3 regions of the Jeotgalicoccus sp. S0W5 genome follow, and region 1 is predicted to be linked to each of the others. Evidence: riboswitches for the same ligand, from Rfam matches in the RefSeq annotation. Region 1 holds a riboswitch; each other region holds the start of a gene.

Region 1 (6,717 bases):
GATTTCGGAAATCAAGAGAGTTACAATGTAAAAGATTATTTATAAAACGATAAAACACCGTTATAACGATAGTCATTATAACGGTGTTATTTTAGTACTGAGTCAAGTATTCTGTCATTTCCCATGACGTTACTTGCGCACTATATCTTTGCCATTCGTATAATTTATTCTCTACAAAATGATCAAATATATGTTGACCAAGAGCTTCTTGAATGACTTCATCTGCCCTTAACGCCTTAATTGCTGTATATAAAGTTGTTGGTAAATCTTCTATGTCTTCTGATTTTCTTTCTTTGTGTGACATATTATATATATTTTCATCAACAGGCGTTGTTAAATCTTTCTCTTTTTGGATACCACTTAAACCGGCTTTTAGGATGACTGCCGTCGCTAGATAAGGGTTCGCAGACGGATCAAGCGATCTTACTTCTGCTCTCGTTCCCGCACCTCTAGTACCCGGTATTCTTAAGAGCGGTGTACGGTTTCTGCCACTCCAAGCAATGTATCTTGGTGCTTCAAAACCTGAAGTTAATCGTTTATAGGAATTTACTAAAGGATTACAAATTGCAGTATAACCCCTAGCATGATCTAATAGACCGGCCATGAAGTAACGCATCTCTTCACTTAAGCCAAATTCATCATTTTTATCAAAGAATATATTATTATCATCTTTAAACAGCGATACATTATAATGCATGCCACTACCCGGTTCATTATAAAGGGGTTTTGGCATAAAGGTTACATGTAGACCATACTGATGAGCAACGGTTTTTGCAATATATTTAAACGTTTGAATGTTATCACTTGCCGTTACAGCATCGCTATATTTGAAACTGATTTCGTGCTGACTAGGACCTACTTCATGGTGGAACATTTCGACCTCAAAACCAATTTCTTTTAATGTTCTAGCAATCTTTCTACGGCACGCTTCACTTGTATCTGAAATAGACACATCAAAATAACCACTGGTGTCGTTTACTGCATTCGTCGGCTCACCATTCTCATCAAGCTTAAACAGGTAAAATTCTGGCTCAGCACCTAGGTTAAACTGGTCATAACCCATATCCTTCATCTCACTTACAATACGTTTTAAGTTACTTCTCGGATCACCTTCAAAAGGTTGATTATTAAAATCATGTACATCACAAATGAGCCTTGCCACCTTGAACTCTTCTTCCAGCCAAGGGAATACTGCCCACGTGTCAAAATCGGGTTTTAAAAACATGTCTGACTCTTCAACTCGAACAAAACCTTCTACTGAAGAACCATCAAACATTGTTTGACCTTCAAGAGCTTCTTCTAATTGTTCAACAGGAATTTCCACATTTTTCAGGGCGCCTAGTATGTCAGTGAACTGAAGTTTGACATAGTCTACCTGTTCTTTTTTTGCACTTTCTAAAATATCTGAAGCAGATATTTTACTCATTAACATAATCACTCCTAATTAGATTTTAAAAATCCTTCTCATAGTTTGTATGCCCTGTAAGAATAAATCTAAACTATATATCTTCGATATCAATTTCTACTTCATCAAAATTCTTATCTCTCATAATCTTTATATAATTAGGTTTCACTTTAAGGGCAACCAGATTAGGATTATTTACAGATCCAAAAAATTCTTCATCCGCTTCTTCCCAAATATTTTCTATTACTTCTTGGTCCTTTACTATTTCCACTGATCCTGTTATTTCTACAAACGCGTGTTTTTTCTCATCATTAAACCCTAACAATACATGGACGTTAGGATTATCAATCAGCTCCTCGTATTTTCTTGACTGATCATTTGTTTTAGCATAAAGGGTTAAACCATCGTTATAAAACCACATGTAACGAGAGTCTGGAATATTGTCCTTAGCAGTTGATAATACGCCTACTTTTGATTCTTCTAAAATTTCTTTAATACGTGTCGTTATCTTTTCTATATCCATTTATATCACCCACTTTATGTAGTTAGATATCCTTTACCACATGGTAAACATATTAAATCATTTTGGATTTTTATATTTAAATATGGGTAAATAATAAATAGATAAATTATAAACGGGAGGTATTAACATGAATATAAAAGAAGAAGCAGAGCAGTTGGAAGGTTGGACTCTTGAAGATGAGAAGTTAATTAAAAAATTTAAGTTCGAAACATTCCCTGAAGGCATAGACTTCGTCAATAAGCTTGCAGAGTATGCAGAAGATGTACAACACCACCCAGGTATCAGAATTAATTATTCGACGATTACAGTTGTTTGGACTACATTCTCAACACACGAACTCAAGGAACGTGATATAGAAGGTGCCAAAGCAACAGATGAAATATATATATAAAGATCGGCTGTCCGGTTAATGAATGGCCGGGCAGCTTTTTCACCTTTAAGGAGGTTGATCATGAACGAGGAAGCAAAAAGGATACTTGAAGATGTAAAATCGTTGAAAGTACAAGTGCTAGATGATGGCCAAAAATTGCTAGACCAGTGGTCCGAATCTAACACAAGAAGTAGCTATAGTGACAGTCTTCGAAATTTAGCATATTATATGGCGTTCAGGCAGTACGATCATCGAGAAATCCAAAATAATTTAATCCCTTGGGGCGTTTCTTCTCTTGGACGCATCGAGCCCCATGTTTTGTCAAACTTAGATTCAGTAATTAAAACCTTAGGTTATATAACAGGCCATGAACAAGATGATGTTTCTTATCCAGAATATCAAGATGGCGAAAATCGATATAGCATGCTTAAACATAATACTGACCTTTTGCTTGGCAAAGGCCCTGAAATCAGGCAATCACAAATCATGGTGACTATGCCAAGTGACGCAGCAACAGACTATCAACTTGTAAAAGACCTTATAGATTCAGGCATGAATACAGCCCGTATTAATTGTGCCCACGATGACAGTAGTGTTTGGAAGAAAATGATTCACAACATAAAACAGGCGGCTAAAGAAGGGAACACAGAATGTCGTATTCTGATGGATATTAGCGGTCCTAAAGTTCGCATTAAAAATCTACTTACTTCCAAGAGAAACCCTAAATTGAAAACCGGTGAATCATTCCTCTTATCTAATGAAGATGCGATGACTTTACCAGCTAACATTGAAATTGCAGTTAACACTTCAGTACCCGAAGTCCTTAAAAATATTGATGTTGGGCAACTGATTAAGATTGACGACGGTCAAGTTGAGGCTAAGGTAACAGAGGTTCTTGACTCAGGCCTAATTTTAAAAGTGACTAAAGTAACTAAAGAAAATGGCGTTAAAATTAAGACAGAGAAAGGCATTAATTTCCCAGATGTAGATATCGATTTAAACGTCTTAACAGAAAAAGATTTAGTAGACTTAGATTTTGCTAGCCAACATGCCGATTTGATCGCTTTTTCCTTCGTTAAATCAAAAGAGGATATGGCTTTTATCGAATCGGTATTACAGGATAAGCTCCCTGATGACAATAAAGACATGCCTATTATTGCTAAAATCGAAACTGTAGAAGCCATAAAAGAATTCCCTAATATCATAGCCGAAGCCGCTTCACACAGACCTTTTGGTGTCATGCTCGCTCGTGGAGACCTCGCTGTAGAAATCGGCTATGAACGCTTGAGTGAAATTCAAGAAGAACTATTATGGATATGTGAGGCTGCACACATTCCAATGATTTGGGCAACTCAAGTATTAGAATCTCTGATTAAGAACGGTATCCCAACACGTTCAGAAATATCTGATGTTGTCGCAGGTGCAAGAGCAGAGTGTATTATGCTAAACAAGGGAGATTACATTGTAGAAGGTGTTAAAACAGTGAATGATATACTGATTAAGAGCGAAGACCATAACTATAAAAAAACAGCAATGTTAAGAGCCCTAAACATATCTAAGGCACTCTTTAATGAGTAAAGGATGAAAACTATGTCAACACTGAGTCATATACAAGCACCAAGCAATTTTGCCTATAAGAAAGAACAGGTCACCATTCATCTCCATTACACATTCACTTGTGATAATCGAATCTTTTTTTCCAAAACACAGTATAAAGATTTACTCAACCACACCTATAGATTGACGGTTGATGTGAACTCACCAATTGATGAGTCCGGTTTAGCGACTGACTTTATGGCTATTGACGCCTTATACCACAATAAAATCCGGCCGCTTTTAGATGGGCAGATATTAAATGAGACGCTAGTAAATATGAATACTACTGCGGAAAATATCGCACTATGGATCAGAGATGAATTTAACAAAATTTTAAAGCCGCAAGATGATTTAATTAAAGTCACCCTATACGAAAGTACGAATCACGGCGTGACTGTTACAAATTAACTTCACAAAAATGTGTAAGTGTACTATGATTGAGATAATCAAATATTGAAATCACCACCACTAGGGGTGCCTGTAAAGGCTGAGAATCACCCTTATCACCTGATCTAGATCATACTAGCGTAGGGAAGTGGCATATTTTTATATGCACACCATTCCGTTAGTGGTGTGTTTTTTTATTTGTAAAAATCACGGAGGTTTATTCTATGAAAAACAGCAATGTTTTAACTTTGACAGACGTATTGATCACAGTTGTCATCGCCTTAGTTTTTGCAGTACTTTATTCTCTCTGGGATGGTGTATATACCGTCTTGCAGCCCCTTGGTTTACACATCAATGAATTGGTCTATGGTATGTGGTTCATTGCTGCAATTGTAGCTTATTTAATTATTAGAAAACCGGGTGTCGCTTTACTTGCAGAATTTGCAGCAGCTTCTGGAGAAACGATCGTTCTGTTACAGTTCGATATCGTCTTAATCATGTATGGACTACTCCAAGGACTGGCATGTGAGATCATTTTCTTACTCTATAGATATAACAGTACTAAGTTATATGTAGCTGTACTCGCAGGTGTAGCAGCAGCCTTATCAACAATTCCGCTTGATTGGTATTATGGCTACCTTGGTCATTTAGAAACTTGGAACCTAATGCTGATGCTTATCTTCAGAATTATCAGTGGCGCAATCGTCGCCGGATGGTTAGGTCATAAACTCTATGAAGGTGTAAAAGGGACCGGTGTCTTAAAATATGTTGGTAAAAAACAAAGCGATTCGTCTGATGGTTTTTAATATGACTGATATAAATATCGAAAACCTTAAACTCAAATTCCCTGAGACAGAGCAGCTATTATTTTCAAACATCAATATAAGTGTTAAGAAAGGGGAAAAGGTGTTACTTGTCGGTCCTTCTGGCTCCGGTAAAAGCACCTTACTAAATGTGATGGGCGGATTGATTCCTAAAGTCATTCATACACCTGTAAAAGCAGATTATTTAGATATACCAAATGCTTCAAGCTACGTATTCCAAGACCCTGATGCCCAGTTCACCATGCCAACCGTTGAAGAAGAACTTGCATTTATCCTAGAAAACCAGAGGATTGCTCCTAGTCTGATGAACAACATGATGACTAACGCTTTAAAAAGAATTGGACTAGACGTACCTTTAGACTTATCAATTAATCAACTATCTGGTGGGATGAAACAAAAGCTATCTGTTGCTGCAGCACTCCTACAAGAACCGGACACTTTATTTTTAGATGAACCAACAAGCATGTTAGATGATGATTCTGCAAAAAATCTTTGGGAAACGATTTTATCTATTTGGTCCGACCTAACTGTTGTGATTGTAGAACACCGAGTTGAATATATTTGGGATAAGGTCGACCGTGTCATCCTAATGAATGATGATGGAGAAATTATTCTCGATAAAGATCCAAAATTTGTACTAAGTCACCACGTTGACTTACTTAATGAATACGGCGTCTGGCATCCAATGTCGTGGAACCAAGCACCACAATTTGTACAAAGTAATAAAGACGGAGCGCCTTTATTAGAAATTAGAGATATGAAAATAGACAGACGCGGCATTGATATACTTTACATTGATCATTTACACATAAGGTCTCGGCAATGGCTTACATTAGAAGGTCCAAATGGTGCGGGTAAATCAAGTTTTCTTAGTGCATTGATGAAGTTGATTCCCCATCAAGGACAAATTATCTATAAGAATAAGCTTGTAAAGAAAACAAAGGATATCATCGGAGATGTCTACCCAGTTTTTCAAAATCCAGAACTGCAATTTATAACTCATAGAGTTTATGACGAAATATATATCAATATGGAACACCGATATGATGAGAATCTAGCAAAACAGAAGACAGAAGATATTTTAAAAATGTTTTCGCTAGAACATTCTGCCCATCTAAATCCACTAGAATTATCCACAGGGCAAAAGAGACGCTTAAGTGTGGCAACAGCATTAGGTGGCATACCTGATTTGTTGTTATTAGATGAGCCGACTTTTGGACTGGATCAAAAAAACACGTTCTTTATGCTGGAACTTTTTGATGAATTGGTTAAAGCTGGTACAACAATAATTATGATTACCCATGACGTGAATATTCAAACGCGTTATCCATCCCGTCGTTTAGAAATTCTGGATGGCATGATCCTAGAAAAGGACACACACAATGTTCGATAGCATTAAGAATAACGATACTTTCGTTCATAACGTTAACCCAGTTACCAAAATTATCGCAGCTGCTGCACTTTTTGTGATTGTCGTCTTTACTCATAACCCGAATACCTTGCTTTATTTTGTATGTATAATGGCGATACTATTGTTTACCTTAAGTGGTATCCAATGGCGTTATTTATGTATTCTATTAGGCGTTATTTTAGTGTCCGGTTTATTATCCAG
Region 2 (6,717 bases), on a different contig from region 1:
CTGGTGTGAATTCTTGGTCTCTAAGATTTTCAAGTAAGCCAATATTGTCGCGGTTATGGTAAAGCACCTCATTCATCTGAGCAATCGTCCAATCCAATGCTGGGCGTTCTAATAACTTAAATTCATCGTCTTTTTTGATTTTACCTTCTCTAAGTACTCTAAAGTACCAACCTGTCCGCCCACTATCTTCTATCTTTTTAGCAAGTTCAATATCGCCATGTCGTCTAGCAAGCTTCCAGCATGGTCTTCTAGGTTGCGAAACTTGAATGGTTGCCTCACCCAGTTCGTAAATATCTCCAATACATACCGATTCTTCATCCATGTGCAAGACAGCAATATTTTCTCCATTGCCACCAGGTCCAATGTCATCAGTAGCGAGTTCAACACGCCATTTTTCGTAGTGACTAACTGCATAAGCAAACAAAGCTTTTTCAGGACCACCATGGTTTTTCTTATCCTGACATTCGTCTCCTACTAAACCATTTTTCGATAAAAATACCGCTTCTTTAGTCTCTTCTTTGAATGCACCAGTCTGCCATTCTTGATCCATCTTTTCTTCTGCCTTAGGATTACCAATCGTTTTTACTTTACCAACAAAAAGTTTGTGAACTTTACCATACACTGGCATTTCTATCACTCCATTTTAAAACAATTTGTTAATCTACCGAGTGACTCAATTTCTACTGTTACAGTGTCACCGTCTTTTATCCAAGGTTTAATTGCTGTTTTATAACCTGAAGCAACACCTTCTGGAGTTCCTGTTAAAATAATATCGCCTGGCTCTAAAGTCATAAACTGGGAAGTATAACTAACTAAACTTCTACTTTTAAATATCATATCATTCGTATTAGAATCTTGTCGTAACTCACCATTGACATAAGTCTTAATACGTAATTTATGAGGTTCTCCGAGTTCTTCTAAGGTGACAATGTATGGTCCAACGGGACAGAACCCATCATAGGTCTTACCTGTTAGCCATTGGCTCGTTCTAAATTGTGATGTTCTCTCCGATACGTCATTCGCATTTGTATAACCAAAAATATAATCCATAGCGTCTTCTCTACTGACACTTTTAGCTGTCTTCCCGATTATAATCGCTAACTCACCTTCATAATCCATTGCAGTCACACCTTGCGGAATATTTATAGTACTATTATGCGCAGTGAGTGCGTTGTTAAACTTAGAAAATAGTATCGGATGTTTGGGAATATCAATTTGCATTTCCTCAGCGTGGCGTTTGTAATTTACCCCAACACAAATGATTTTTCCTGGATTAGGAACAGCTGGTCCAAGAGTGAGACTGTCATACTCTAGAAAATCCACACCTTCACCTTCAATATAAAAATCAATCAGTGCTTCAGCCTTTCCTTGATGGTTCATAACCTCTTGAATCGAACTAAAATCTTCAGATATGTCGAGTACACCTTTAGAAGTAAGTACACCTGTACGACAATCTCCTGAATCTGGATCTATAAAAGTTAGTAATTTCATATTATTACCCCATTCCTAGTTACCTCATTCTATCATAACCTTTATTTTTCCGGTCTAAAAGTCGAGGAGATTTTTACAGTATTAGAATGATACAATATTAATATGTATTAATAGGAGGATTTTTCATGAGTGTATATGTAGCAGAAACAGAAATTCAAATCTTGTATGCAGATACTGATATGATGGGCGTCATCTATCATGGTTCATATATCAAATGGCTTGAACTCGGACGTCGGAAACTAATTGAAGACATCGGTTATGATTATTTAGCGATGGAGAGAGAAGGATATTTAGCCCCAGTACACAACGTCAATATTACCTATGCCAAACCACTAAAATACAGTGATCGTGCCTTTGTCCGCACCTGGGTAGAAGAAAATACAGGTATGCGGACCATCTACGGTTTTGAAATTGTCAACGGAGATGGTGAAGTTTGTACTCACGGTACTACGACACTACTTGTAGTAAAAAAAGTTGATGGAGAGTTCAAACCAGTCGTCTTCAAGCGAGTTTTTCCAGAGTGGTACGCTAAATACGAAGAAATCAAAAAGAAATAAACAGTGTTACCGGCAAATGAGCGTATTCATCTGCCGGTACTTTTGTTTTACTGGACAAAGATAGCACTCATTGACCGGTATTTTGACTTTACCAGTCGATATAGAATTCTCATATCACTTATATTTTTTCGGACAAGTTATTAAATAAACTTAAAATAAAAAGACTCAGGAGGTCTTTTTAAATTTCTATAATTTCTAAGGCATCACGTATCTCATGAACAATATCTTTTGTCAGCCATTCTCTACGGTATCCAAGGCATGCACAAATATATTTAACGCCACCTTCAATAACTTGGTGTCGAAAGTGGATATGCCCCATAACGCTGTATTTAATATCATAGTCCCCATAAAATGTGTCAAAGTCTGACGTACCAATAAAGGCGTTGTAGTAATCAAATAAGCGGTTTGGCATGGGAACTCTAAATGCTTTATGTGTTGCGACATGGGTCATTAAAATAATTTTCTTATCCTTTATCATTTCCAAATCATGTGCAGCTTTTTCTGCAAATTCTAAAGATATCTCTGGATCGCTTTTTCCCCAATCTACACGTACTAAATCTTGCCATGTTCCACCGTAATAACTGCGTTCTTCTAGACGTGATTTAGAAAAGCGGTCACTTGCGTAAGTATAGTCGTACCAAGCGGCATTCATAACGATTGCCCAGCCGTTACCTAGATCTACAGGTTCGCCTTCTTTATAATACTTCGTGCTTTTGAAGAATTGATGTATCTCCTGTGTCGTCTTATCATCTCCTGATTGATTCCAAAAATCATGGTTGCCTGGCACAAAGTAAATCACAACGCCTGTCATTTGTTCCAGTGCCTGCATGAAACGATAAGACCGCATATGATCATTTGAAATATCGCCCGCTATCAACAACACATCGAGTGATTGACGATTCACCTCATTTGCCAAGGTTAAGGTAAAATCCTTCTGTTGTAGTTTTTCATCATTGTATCGATCAATATGCAAATCAGAAATCACACCAATTTTCATACTTCTTTTCGCTCCTGTAATATGTCGAATTATATATATTATATATGATACCCTTACAAAATTTTAATAATTCGCATCAAGAAAAAAAGCCACCGGTTTTTACCAGCGGCCGATATTCAAATGTTCTATTCACCTTCGTCATCTGATTCAGTATCTTCTGACTCTGTATCTTCTGATTCTGTGCCTTCAGTCTCTGTTTCAGTTCCTTCTGTACCAGATTCTTCTGTTTCTGTACCTTCCTCTGTACCTTCTTCTTCAGAACCGCCTCCGCATGCAGCAAGTGCCAATACGCCTACTAATGATGTAACAGTTAAGAGTTTCTTCATAATAAATTCCCTCTCCTTAAAGTAGTATAGGTTTTCAGACTGAATCGTGATGTTAGTCCTAGCTTACCCCAAAGAAATTATGGAATACACATGTTTTACAGACCCTTAACAATTTAGAAAACTTATGATCTTTTATAACTGCATTTCAGCTAAATCTGCACCTCAAACTAGACATCCCAAGTCTCCCTGTTCTCACACATATCCCAGAACATATACTCGTACTTACTCGTCTTTACAACAATATCTTCCAAGACCTTCAGCTCACGTTCAGGCTTCCCTTCGGCCAAGCGATTCATAAGTTTCATAGCATTATTATTTAAGGCAGTAAACTCCGCATCAGAATACATATCTACCCATTCTTTGTATGGATTCTTATCATGGTTATACTGCTCTTTTAAATGACTGCCAATAAAATTATAAGACCAAGCACAAGTTAATAAACATGCAGCTACAACAGCAGCATCTCCGCGCTGAGCATGATTTAGCATATAAGATGTATAAGCCGTATTCACAGCTGATGCTTCTGTCTCCAACAATTCATCCTCAGATATACCAAAGCGTTTTGAAAAAGATCGGTGTAAATCCATCTCCCCGAACAAAGTCCCATGTAATAACTCTGTAAACAAGTTCATCGTCTCTAGATCTGGTGCCTTCTCTGCACCAATCGCCATTAAACGAGAATACTCCACAAGATAGACGTAATCCTGCTTTAACCAGTGCTGAAACTTCTCATTATCAAGCGAGCCATCCCCTAAACCTTTAACAAAAGGATGTTCCAAATAAGAAGACCAAATCCCTTCCACACGCGTCCATAAACGTTCAGTAAACATTAAAACTCCCCTTCCGACCAGACAAGATAAAAACCCGAACCTGTTGAGAGGTCCGAGTCCATTAGAAAGGTGTCGCCAAAATTTATCGACACAGACTTCCCTAACGCAGGTCCTAACCTACAGGTTCAAAGGGTCGATTGTTCATCTCTCAGCACAAAAGTGCACCCCTAGTCTTTATTATTTAATTTGTAGGTGAGCAAAAAGGCAAAACTTAACACCCAAAAGTTTTTGAGGGAAACTCCATCGAAAGAGATAATCATCACTATGATTGTCCATCAGTCGTTTGATTCGAATTCTTAAATCGTAACAGATAAATAAAACGTAAATTGTAATCCATCAAATTCTCGATTTAAAATAGGTCTCTTTCTACCAATACATGACTTATATGCTTGTTAGTGTGACGTCAATCGTTTCAGTACTGTTAAATTTATCGATTAAGATTGATTTTTTGTTAACGAGTGTTTCAAGTTCTGACAGATATTCTTTGATCTCATCTTCATTGATGATACCCTCTTCAACAATACCTACCCCAGATATAGTCTTAACACGTTCACGACCATAGCCAAAAGTAATATTGTTCTTTATATTGTTGATGATACCACGTTCAATTTTCAATGACTCTAAGGCACTAGATGCGGTTATTTCAGTGCCGTCAAGAACCACTGTAGCTGTAGAATTTTTGTGGTGAATTGCTGTTTTTAAAGTTACTAAATCATTTCTCAATTGCTTTACTTTAGCTAGTGATTCATTAACTTTAGAAAGCTTATCTGCATGATCAATTTTTTCATTGTTAACCGAAATAGGCACTCGGTACTCTGTACTGAATTTCTCATATTCATTAGCGAGTTCGGTTCTAAGATTACTTACAGTAAAAATTGCTTCTTGTAGAGTGACTGTTGTCATCATAACCTCCAAATTTCATTCTTTATTTAACATTATCGATTAGTACAATCTTTTGCAAATAATTAAACAAAAAAACCAACTCTTGTAGAGTTGGTTGAAACAGCCGACAACGAGAATCGAACTCGTATTGCAGCCTTACCATGGCTGTGTTCTACCATTAAACTATGTCGGCATAAGTAATCAATACACTTTACTATAGTATAAATGGCAAATTATTTCTAGTCTATTTATAAGAAAATAAGAGAACACAGCATGTTGTTTAAAAGTCTTACTTAAAAGTTTTATATAAGAAGTCCAAATCTTCTTTTATTGCACTTATATCATTACCAAGATCATAGTTATATTCAAGAACTAAGTCCGCTTCTGGTGTATACATATTATACAATTTAACAAAGTCTTCAAAATCTAATGAACCATCATGAATTCTATTATGATCATCTCTCCCTTCAACATTATTATGCAAGTGATAATGCGTAATTTGCTCCTTTAAAGAAGAAATAATATTTTCAAGACTCCAGTTATTAGCATTAACGTGGCCAATATCGATAAGTAGATTATTTCCCTCTTCTTTACACATACTTATAAATTCTTCTTCATCAAATAGTACATTATTTTTAGCATAGACCCCTGCATTTTCAACGAGGATTTCAACATCAGATTCTTTACAAATGTCATCCAATTCATGAAGATTTTTTTGACTTTCAACTATTGATGAAGCTTTATTCTCATCAGTAATTTTTTTGTTATTATGATGAAAAACAAGATGCTTGATATTTAAGTCTTCACAGATTTCTAAGGTTTGTTCAATCTGGTCTATGGCATATTTATAAGCATCTGTACCTTTCTCTGCACTATGCTCCACCTTAAAATACGGACCATGCATGGACAAGGGTCTGTCTTTGATTAGCGATTTAATTTCGGCTAATTCATCTTTAAATCTTTTATCTTCAAAATTCGGGAACAGTTCAAGTCCAAAATCGAATGTATCATAATCAACTAGTAATTCTTTTAGTGGCTTAAAGCCAGTAGTAATAAATGCGTTTGTACTAAGTAAAATATTCATTATAAATCCTCCATCAAATATTTATAGTTTGTTTCTGTTTCTTTATCAAAGAAGTGAACATGTTCTCGATTAACGATAACCGACACCTCGTCTTGATTAATGATTGTGTTAGACATTACAATAATTTCTGTTGCACCAATTTGAATGGTGTGAGCGACCTCTGCTCCAAAATTTTCTCTAAAAATGACTTTCCCTTTGATGTCCCCATCATCATTTTCACTAATCTTCATATTTTCCGGTCTAATACCGAGATATACTTTCTTACCTTCTAATTCTTTGCCCACTCCATTGATACTACTAATATCTATGGATTGTTCATCGAAACAGAACTGCTTATCTTTAACAAAACCATCAAGAATATTCATTGGTGGTGAACCAATGAACTGAGCTGTAAACAAGTTCCTTGGTTGATGATAGACGTTATAAGGCGTATCTACCATCTGAACTTCACCCTTATTTAAAACGACGATACGATCTCCAAGTGCCATCGCTTCAACTTGGTCATGAGTCACATAGACAAAAGTCTGTTTAAATTCTTCATGAAGCTTTA
Region 3 (6,717 bases), on a different contig from region 1:
GGTAACAGGAAGGGTGGTGAAATAAGATGATGAACAAAGTATTGCTTGTCGGTGAACTTATTAGCAACAACGTCATTGCGAAAAATGCCCAAGGTAGTGTCAATGCATTTATTATTGCTACAGTTCGTGTGCCGAAAGATAGTCGTCGTGAAAAAGAAGTACATTTTCTTTACTGTAAAGCCTTTGGAAAGAGTGTACCAAAAGTATTAGAAATGACAAATATAGGTGACATATTATGTGTCAGTGGACAGTTAGCAACCACTACAACTACAAGTGATGATGGTACTAGAGAGTACCGCATGGAAATTTGGGTAGAGAGTGTTAAACAAGTGCCTGAAAAGATTCAAAATCGTACAGATATTTCTAATCCATCTCGGTTGATTGAACAAGCAGTCAATCACTACAACATCCAAGACGCACTCGGTGAACAGTACGTACATACTATAACTGAGTCAAAACAAGCAGCAAATACTGATAGAGAAAAGCAAATTGAAGTGATTCAAAGCATAGTTGAAGAAGCAGAAATTAAAACAGAAGAAAGTAAAGACAAAGTAATCGCTTAATTTTACCCCACTTATGATGCACCAATTCATCTCACTCACAAAGCATATCTAATGAGCTGCTGCGGCTCATAGATATGCTTATTTTTATGATATAAAATATTCAGATTAATGAAATCTAATTGTATTAAACTGAACTTTTTGTAATATGATTGTAAAGAAACGATTAAATTTTTAAATTGCTGTAACCTATGTAATGACTTTTTTCCCTATAATAAATATCGTTAATGAAAAAGAGCGGCGAGTATTGGTAAAAATGAATTAAACATTATGGAGGAAATATTCTTATGAAAAAGGTTTTAGCATTTGGAGCAGTTGCAGCAGTTTCAACTACTATTGCATATTCGGCAGAAGCGGCGTCACACACAGTAGAATCAGGTGACTCATTATGGGTACTAGCAGAAGAGAACAATGTAACAGTTGAATCACTTAAAAAAGATAACAACTTAACTTCAGATATTATCGTTCCTGGTCAAGTATTAGAAATTGATGGAGATAAAAAAACTGAAGCTAAAGAAGAAACATCTGACAAAGACAATAAAGAAGTAAAAGATACATATGTAATTGAAGCAGGTGACACACTTTTTGATATCGCTGTAGAATTCGATGTCTCTGTAGCTGAACTTAAAGAATGGAACAACCTATCATCAGATATTATTTTTGTAGGTAAAGAATTAGTTGTTGCCGCTGATGCAGCACCAGATGCAGCAACTCCAGTTGCTGAACCAGCAACTGAGGTGGAAAAAGTTGAAGAAACAACAACTAATGCGCCAGCTGAAGAGGTTCAAGAAGAAGAAGTTCAACAACAAGCACAACAACAACAGCAGCCACAACAACAAGCACAAAGTACAAATACAAATAGCGGCTTAAACTGGGGTGCTTTAGCAGCTTGTGAATCTGGCGGAAACGCGAGTGTCGTAAGTGCTAATGGTCTATATCACGGCCTATACCAGTTTGATGCTCAAACTTGGCAGTCAGTAGGTGGTTCAGGTGTTGCTTCACAAGCATCTGCTGCTGAACAAACACAAAGAGCACAAATGCTATATGATCAAAGAGGATCATCACCTTGGCCTGTATGTGGTTCAAGACTATAAGATAAAATCAACATCGGCACTCCTATAGTGTCGATGTTTTTTTGTGGTAAAATTAAGCCAATAGATTAAGGAGGGTTCAGTATGCTTGAACTGGTGAATTTATCTAAACATTTTGGCAAGGTTAAAGCAGTCAAAGACGTATCGTTCACTCTATATCCTGGAGAAGTTTTTGGTTTTATCGGACCGAATGGAGCGGGGAAATCGACGACAATTCGTATGATTATTGGTGCTTTGGAACCAACGAAAGGTGATATTCTTTTCAATGATAAAAATATTAAGGAAAATAAAAACTATATTGAAAAGATTGCATACGTTCCTGGGGATGTCAATCTGTGGGGAAACTTAACAGGTGGTGAGGTCATCGACTTCATGATGGCTGCTAAAGGCTATCATAACGATGACAGAAAAGCGGCATTAATTGAACGTTTTAGATTAGATATACATAAAAAATGTAAGACGTATTCCAAGGGAAATAAACAAAAAGTTGCATTAATTAGTGCTTTTCTCAGTGATGCAGATGTATTTATCTTTGATGAACCAACTACTGGTCTTGACCCATTAATGGAGCGAGTGTTTCATGAAGAAATCATCAACTTAAAAAATAATAACAAGACCGTCTTATTATCGAGCCATATTCTTTCTGAGGTTGAAAAGCTTGCGGATCGTATTGCTATAATCAGAGACGGTAAAATCATAGAAGCTGGTACTATGAATGATCTTAGGCACATTACTCGAGTAGAATATATCATCGAAACTGATGATAATATTGATGCGTTAAAACATCAAAAATTTATTCATGATTTTTCATCTGACAGTGATGGTTACCATATGTTCATCGATAATAATGATATTCCTCAGTTTTTAAGATATTTGAAGATCTATAATCTCAAATCATTAAAAACAACACCACCAAAACTTGAGGATATCTTCATCAGATATTACGAGGATGCAAAATGACATATTTTAGATTGATCGGACGTAATGTGCGTTTTCAGGTCTTCTTATGGCTTCTGATTTTATGTGGTATCTCACTGTCGATACCCAGTGTATTTAACACACTATATGGGACTGAAGAAGAACGCTTAGGTATGAAAATGACCGTTGATAACCCTGCAATGGTGGCCTTAATTGGACCGATTCCAGAGGGGGATTACACATCACCGGTAATGTTTGCGCACCAAATGTTGTTAATTATGGCAATCTTCCATGGTCTGTTTAATATTTTAATCGCAAACGGAATTGGGAGAAAAGCAGAGGAAGAAGGTTTAACGGAATATATTCTAACGACAGGTACGAAGAAATCGACGATCATCAGTTCACAAATCATGTTAGGTATCATAATCAATATACTTGTCTGTTTTATCCTAGTTGTCGGATTACAACTTATCAATGTTGAAGGATTAAGCTTACCTGGAAACTTATATTACGCACTAGGTCTGAGCTTATTTGGACTCTCATTCTTTGTACTGACGCTTTCTTTCGGACAATTATTCCAAAGTGCAGATCTAACATTTGGTCTGACACTCACCGTTCTCCTTGCTTTATACCTGTACAGAGCAATGACGGATGTGGTGGATACAAGATTTTCTGTAATCTCTCCTTATCACTGGTTGTCTCGTATAGAAGCCTATGGTATAGAATCATCTGGACTATGGCTCATGCCATTCTCAATCGTCATTCTATTAGTGGCCTTAAGTTACGTATTGTTTTACAAGCGTGATTTAGGAAGCGGTTATTTTAATATCGATAAAAAACCGAAGGAAAGAAAAATCTCAAGCTACTTTAGATTAGCCTTCATCAATAGTAAGGTCTTGATGATGTCATGGATAGTGGGTCTCTTTATAGTTGGTTTATCTTACGGTTCTATTTTTGGAGATCTTGATCAAGTCATCGGTCAAAATGATATGCTTAAAGCCGCATTTGAAGGTCAAGATGGCACCATGTTTTTTATAAATTTACTATTTATAATCTCTGCACTAATTGCGACGGTACCTGCCTTAATGGTGAATGGTAGATTTTTAATAGAAGAAAAATCAGGACGTTTAGAGATGATGAACGCGGCGACGTTAAATAATAGAATTTCACTTACAACGGCATATTTAATACACTGGTTTTACGCGAACTTAGTGGGTATACTGAGTTATTTACTGACCTTAGTTGGAATGTATTTAGCTAGTATTAATGTGACAGGACTAGAGCTCACAGAAGTCGATTACATTAAAGGACTTATTAATTACAGTGCTGCAATGGTATTTATTATAGGAGTCTCTTCATTACTCATTGGTATATATGCTAGACTTCATATATTTGTCTGGATATATCTGGCATATATATTCTTGGTTAATTATTTAGGAAGTTTGATTGACTTAAATGAAAACTTCTTAAAACTGAGTCCATTTTATTACTTGAGCGATGTTCCTATAGAAGGTTTAGATGAGTTAGCAGTTGTAATTGTTACAAGTCTAGGTATTGTGATGATGCTTATCGGTTTAATATGTATAAGGAAACGGAATCTTCTTTGACACTAAAGTACAATGTGATACAATACATTTAAATAACATTTACCACTAGGGGCGCCAATTGGCTGAGATAGTGAAAACTTGTCCCTTTTTACCTGATCCAGGTTATGCTGGCGGAGGGAAGTGCGAATAAAATGAATACAGCATTCGTTTTGATAAGCCCACTTCTTTTCAGGAAGTGGGCTTATTTTTTAGGAGGAATCTAATAATGACTTTACCAACTGCGTTAACAATAGCTGGAACTGATCCAACAGGTGGGGCAGGTGTCCCTGCTGATATCAAGGCATTCTCATCAAGAGATGTATACGGCATGGCTGTTATCACCTCACTTGTTGCACAAAATACATTAGGCGTTCAGGATGTCTATAACGTACCGATAGATTTTATCGAAAAGGAACTTAAGAGTGTTTTTGATGATCAAGTGCCAAAAGCAATGAAAACGGGCATGATTGCTGAAGCGGATATGATGACCTTAATTGCAAAATACATAAGAGAATATGATATTCCTTATGTCATGGATCCTGTGATGATTGCAACAAGTGGGGACCGTTTGATGACCGCAGCATCGATGGATACGCTCATCAATACACTCATTCCGCTCGCTGATATTGTGACACCAAATCTACATGAGGCAGAGGCAATTACAGGACAGAAGATAGAAAACACATCAGATATAGAACATGCTTTAAAATTCATCGTTGATGAAATGGGGGCCAAAAGTGTCATTATTAAAGGTGGTCACTTAGACGGCGATGCGACAGACTATATGTATGATGGGGAGCGTATTACGACACTATCCAGTGAAAGAATCGACACAGATCAAACACATGGTACAGGATGTACATTTTCAGCGGTACTTACTGCAGAGCTCGCTAAGGGTAATACTAAGGAAGATGCGTTTAAAACAGCGAAGGCGTATATAACAGATGCTATTAAACATGCACCTGGTATCGGGCAAGGTAGTGGGCCGGTAAATCATTTTTCATATAAAGGAGAATAACAATGATTGAACTCTTAAGACGCATTAATCCACTCGTTCTATGTATTACCAATGATGTAGTAAAACCATTCACTGCAAATAGCCTACTTGCACTCGGTGCATCACCAATTATGAGTGGCGAGAAGAAGGAGATGGCTGACATAATTAAGCATAGTGGCGCTGTACTCATCAACATAGGAACTTGTAGTGAAGATAAAATCGAACTCTATGAAACAGCGGCAAGAGAAGCGAATCAGAGTCAAGTACCTCTGATTATAGATCCTGTTGGATATGGTGCTTCCACTTTTAGAAGAAACGTCATCAACCATATATTAGAAAACCATAAGGTCGATTTAATTAAGGGAAATACAGGAGAAATTATGGCCTTAGCAGGTTTAGATGTTGAGTCTAAAGGCGTGGACTCTATTGCAGAAGGTAAAGCAGAAGAAATCGTTAAAGTTGCCTATGATAAATTAAAGGTGCCAATTTTGGTAACCGGTGAGACCGATGCATATACCAATGGTGAAACGATTATTTCTATGAACAATGGTCATGAATTCCAAGAGAAAATTACAGGATCAGGCTGTGTTTTAGGTGCAATTTGTGCATCATTTTTAGCAGTCGACCGAACCCAAGATGCTATTGTTAAAGCAGTGAGCTTATATAACATTGCTGCAGAACAAGCTGCTTTAAGTACGTCAGGACCAGGCATGTTTCAAGTTCAATTGATTGATGAAATGTATAAATTCTCTGAAGCGGACTACCAAAAATCTAAGGTGACTGTGCATGAATAGATCGGTATTAAGGTTATATCTCATCGCTTCATCTTCGAGCTTTAAAAACCCTTTAAAAGATTTAGAAACTGCCTTTAAGGCAGGAGTGACGTGTTTTCAGTTGAGAGAAAAGGGAGAAAATATTAAAAGTGGCGAAGATTTAATTAAATTTGCGATGGAAGTAAAAGACCTGTGTCAAAAATATAAGGTCACTTTTATAATTAATGATGATGTAGAGCTTCAGAGAATTGTAGACGCTGACGGTGTGCATGTCGGGCAAGCTGATATCAATCCTAAAGATTTACCAGCATTCTTAAATAATAAAATCATCGGCTTATCTGTCGGTAATTTAGAAGAACTAAAACAGAGCGATTTGAGTCGTGTTGATTACTTGGGATGTGGGCCTGTTTACCCGACCAGTTCTAAAGATGATGCTGGTCAAGCCATCGGTTTATCTGGGTTAAAGGAAATTTCAAAAAAGACAACCTTGCCGATAGTGGCTATCGGTGGCATTACTGTAGATAATTTTAAGTCTTGTTTGTTGAATGGTGCAGATGGGATTTCTGTGATCTCTGCAATTACTCAGTCAGCTAATATTGACCAAACAGTGACACAATTTCTCTCCTAACCTTGTGAAAAATTAACCATTTACATTGAAATTGGTTTTTATACACTTCAATATATGGTACAATCTTTTTTATGCGAGATATTATTTGAGGTGAAGAAATGATTAAAAAATGGCTATTTCCTGCTTCTATGATTTTAGTCTTATTCCTTGCAGGATGTGATTAT

Evidence for each region. Region 1 has a riboswitch for thiamine pyrophosphate ahead of EYB29_RS01285 (ECF transporter S component). Riboswitches for the same ligand answer to the same signal wherever they lie in the genome.
Region 2: it holds a riboswitch for thiamine pyrophosphate, as region 1 does, so the genes downstream of both, tenA (thiaminase II) here and EYB29_RS01285 (ECF transporter S component) in region 1, are expected to answer to the same signal.
Region 3: it holds a riboswitch for thiamine pyrophosphate, as region 1 does, so the genes downstream of both, thiD (bifunctional hydroxymethylpyrimidine kinase/phosphomethylpyrimidine kinase) here and EYB29_RS01285 (ECF transporter S component) in region 1, are expected to answer to the same signal.

The regions. Positions count from the first base shown of each region.
Region 1 covers NZ_SIRQ01000002.1:90,805-97,521, forward strand. Annotated here, with positions in the region: gene EYB29_RS01255 (SDR family NAD(P)-dependent oxidoreductase) at 1-45, shown strand, start outside; gene glnA (type I glutamate--ammonia ligase) at 92-1,426, opposite strand; gene EYB29_RS01265 (pyridoxamine 5'-phosphate oxidase family protein) at 1,500-1,928, opposite strand; gene EYB29_RS01270 (4a-hydroxytetrahydrobiopterin dehydratase) at 2,056-2,319, shown strand; gene EYB29_RS01275 (pyruvate kinase) at 2,380-3,876, shown strand; gene EYB29_RS01280 (6-pyruvoyl trahydropterin synthase family protein) at 3,889-4,302, shown strand; TPP riboswitch at 4,355-4,445, shown strand; gene EYB29_RS01285 (ECF transporter S component) at 4,506-5,087, shown strand; gene EYB29_RS01290 (ABC transporter ATP-binding protein) at 5,047-6,498, shown strand; gene EYB29_RS01295 (energy-coupling factor transporter transmembrane component T family protein) at 6,488-6,717, shown strand, end outside.
Region 2 covers NZ_SIRQ01000004.1:103,940-110,656, forward strand. Annotated here, with positions in the region: gene EYB29_RS06985 (MOSC domain-containing protein) at 1-628, opposite strand, end outside; gene EYB29_RS06990 (fumarylacetoacetate hydrolase family protein) at 634-1,491, opposite strand; gene EYB29_RS06995 (acyl-CoA thioesterase) at 1,617-2,048, shown strand; gene EYB29_RS07000 (metallophosphoesterase) at 2,227-3,045, opposite strand; gene EYB29_RS07005 (hypothetical protein) at 3,171-3,371, opposite strand; gene tenA (thiaminase II) at 3,539-4,201, opposite strand; TPP riboswitch at 4,282-4,380, opposite strand; gene EYB29_RS07015 (hypothetical protein) at 4,583-5,104, opposite strand; tRNA gene EYB29_RS07020 (tRNA-Thr) at 5,206-5,276, opposite strand; gene EYB29_RS07025 (sugar phosphate isomerase/epimerase family protein) at 5,373-6,167, opposite strand; gene EYB29_RS07030 (ABC transporter ATP-binding protein) at 6,167-6,717, opposite strand, start outside.
Region 3 covers NZ_SIRQ01000004.1:19,575-26,291, reverse strand. Annotated here, with positions in the region: gene EYB29_RS06565 (single-stranded DNA-binding protein) at 27-563, shown strand; gene EYB29_RS06560 (transglycosylase family protein) at 848-1,654, shown strand; gene EYB29_RS06555 (ABC transporter ATP-binding protein) at 1,736-2,611, shown strand; gene EYB29_RS06550 (ABC transporter permease) at 2,608-4,176, shown strand; TPP riboswitch at 4,214-4,312, shown strand; gene thiD (bifunctional hydroxymethylpyrimidine kinase/phosphomethylpyrimidine kinase) at 4,379-5,173, shown strand; gene thiM (hydroxyethylthiazole kinase) at 5,176-5,946, shown strand; gene thiE (thiamine phosphate synthase) at 5,939-6,553, shown strand; gene yidC (membrane protein insertase YidC) at 6,652-6,717, shown strand, end outside.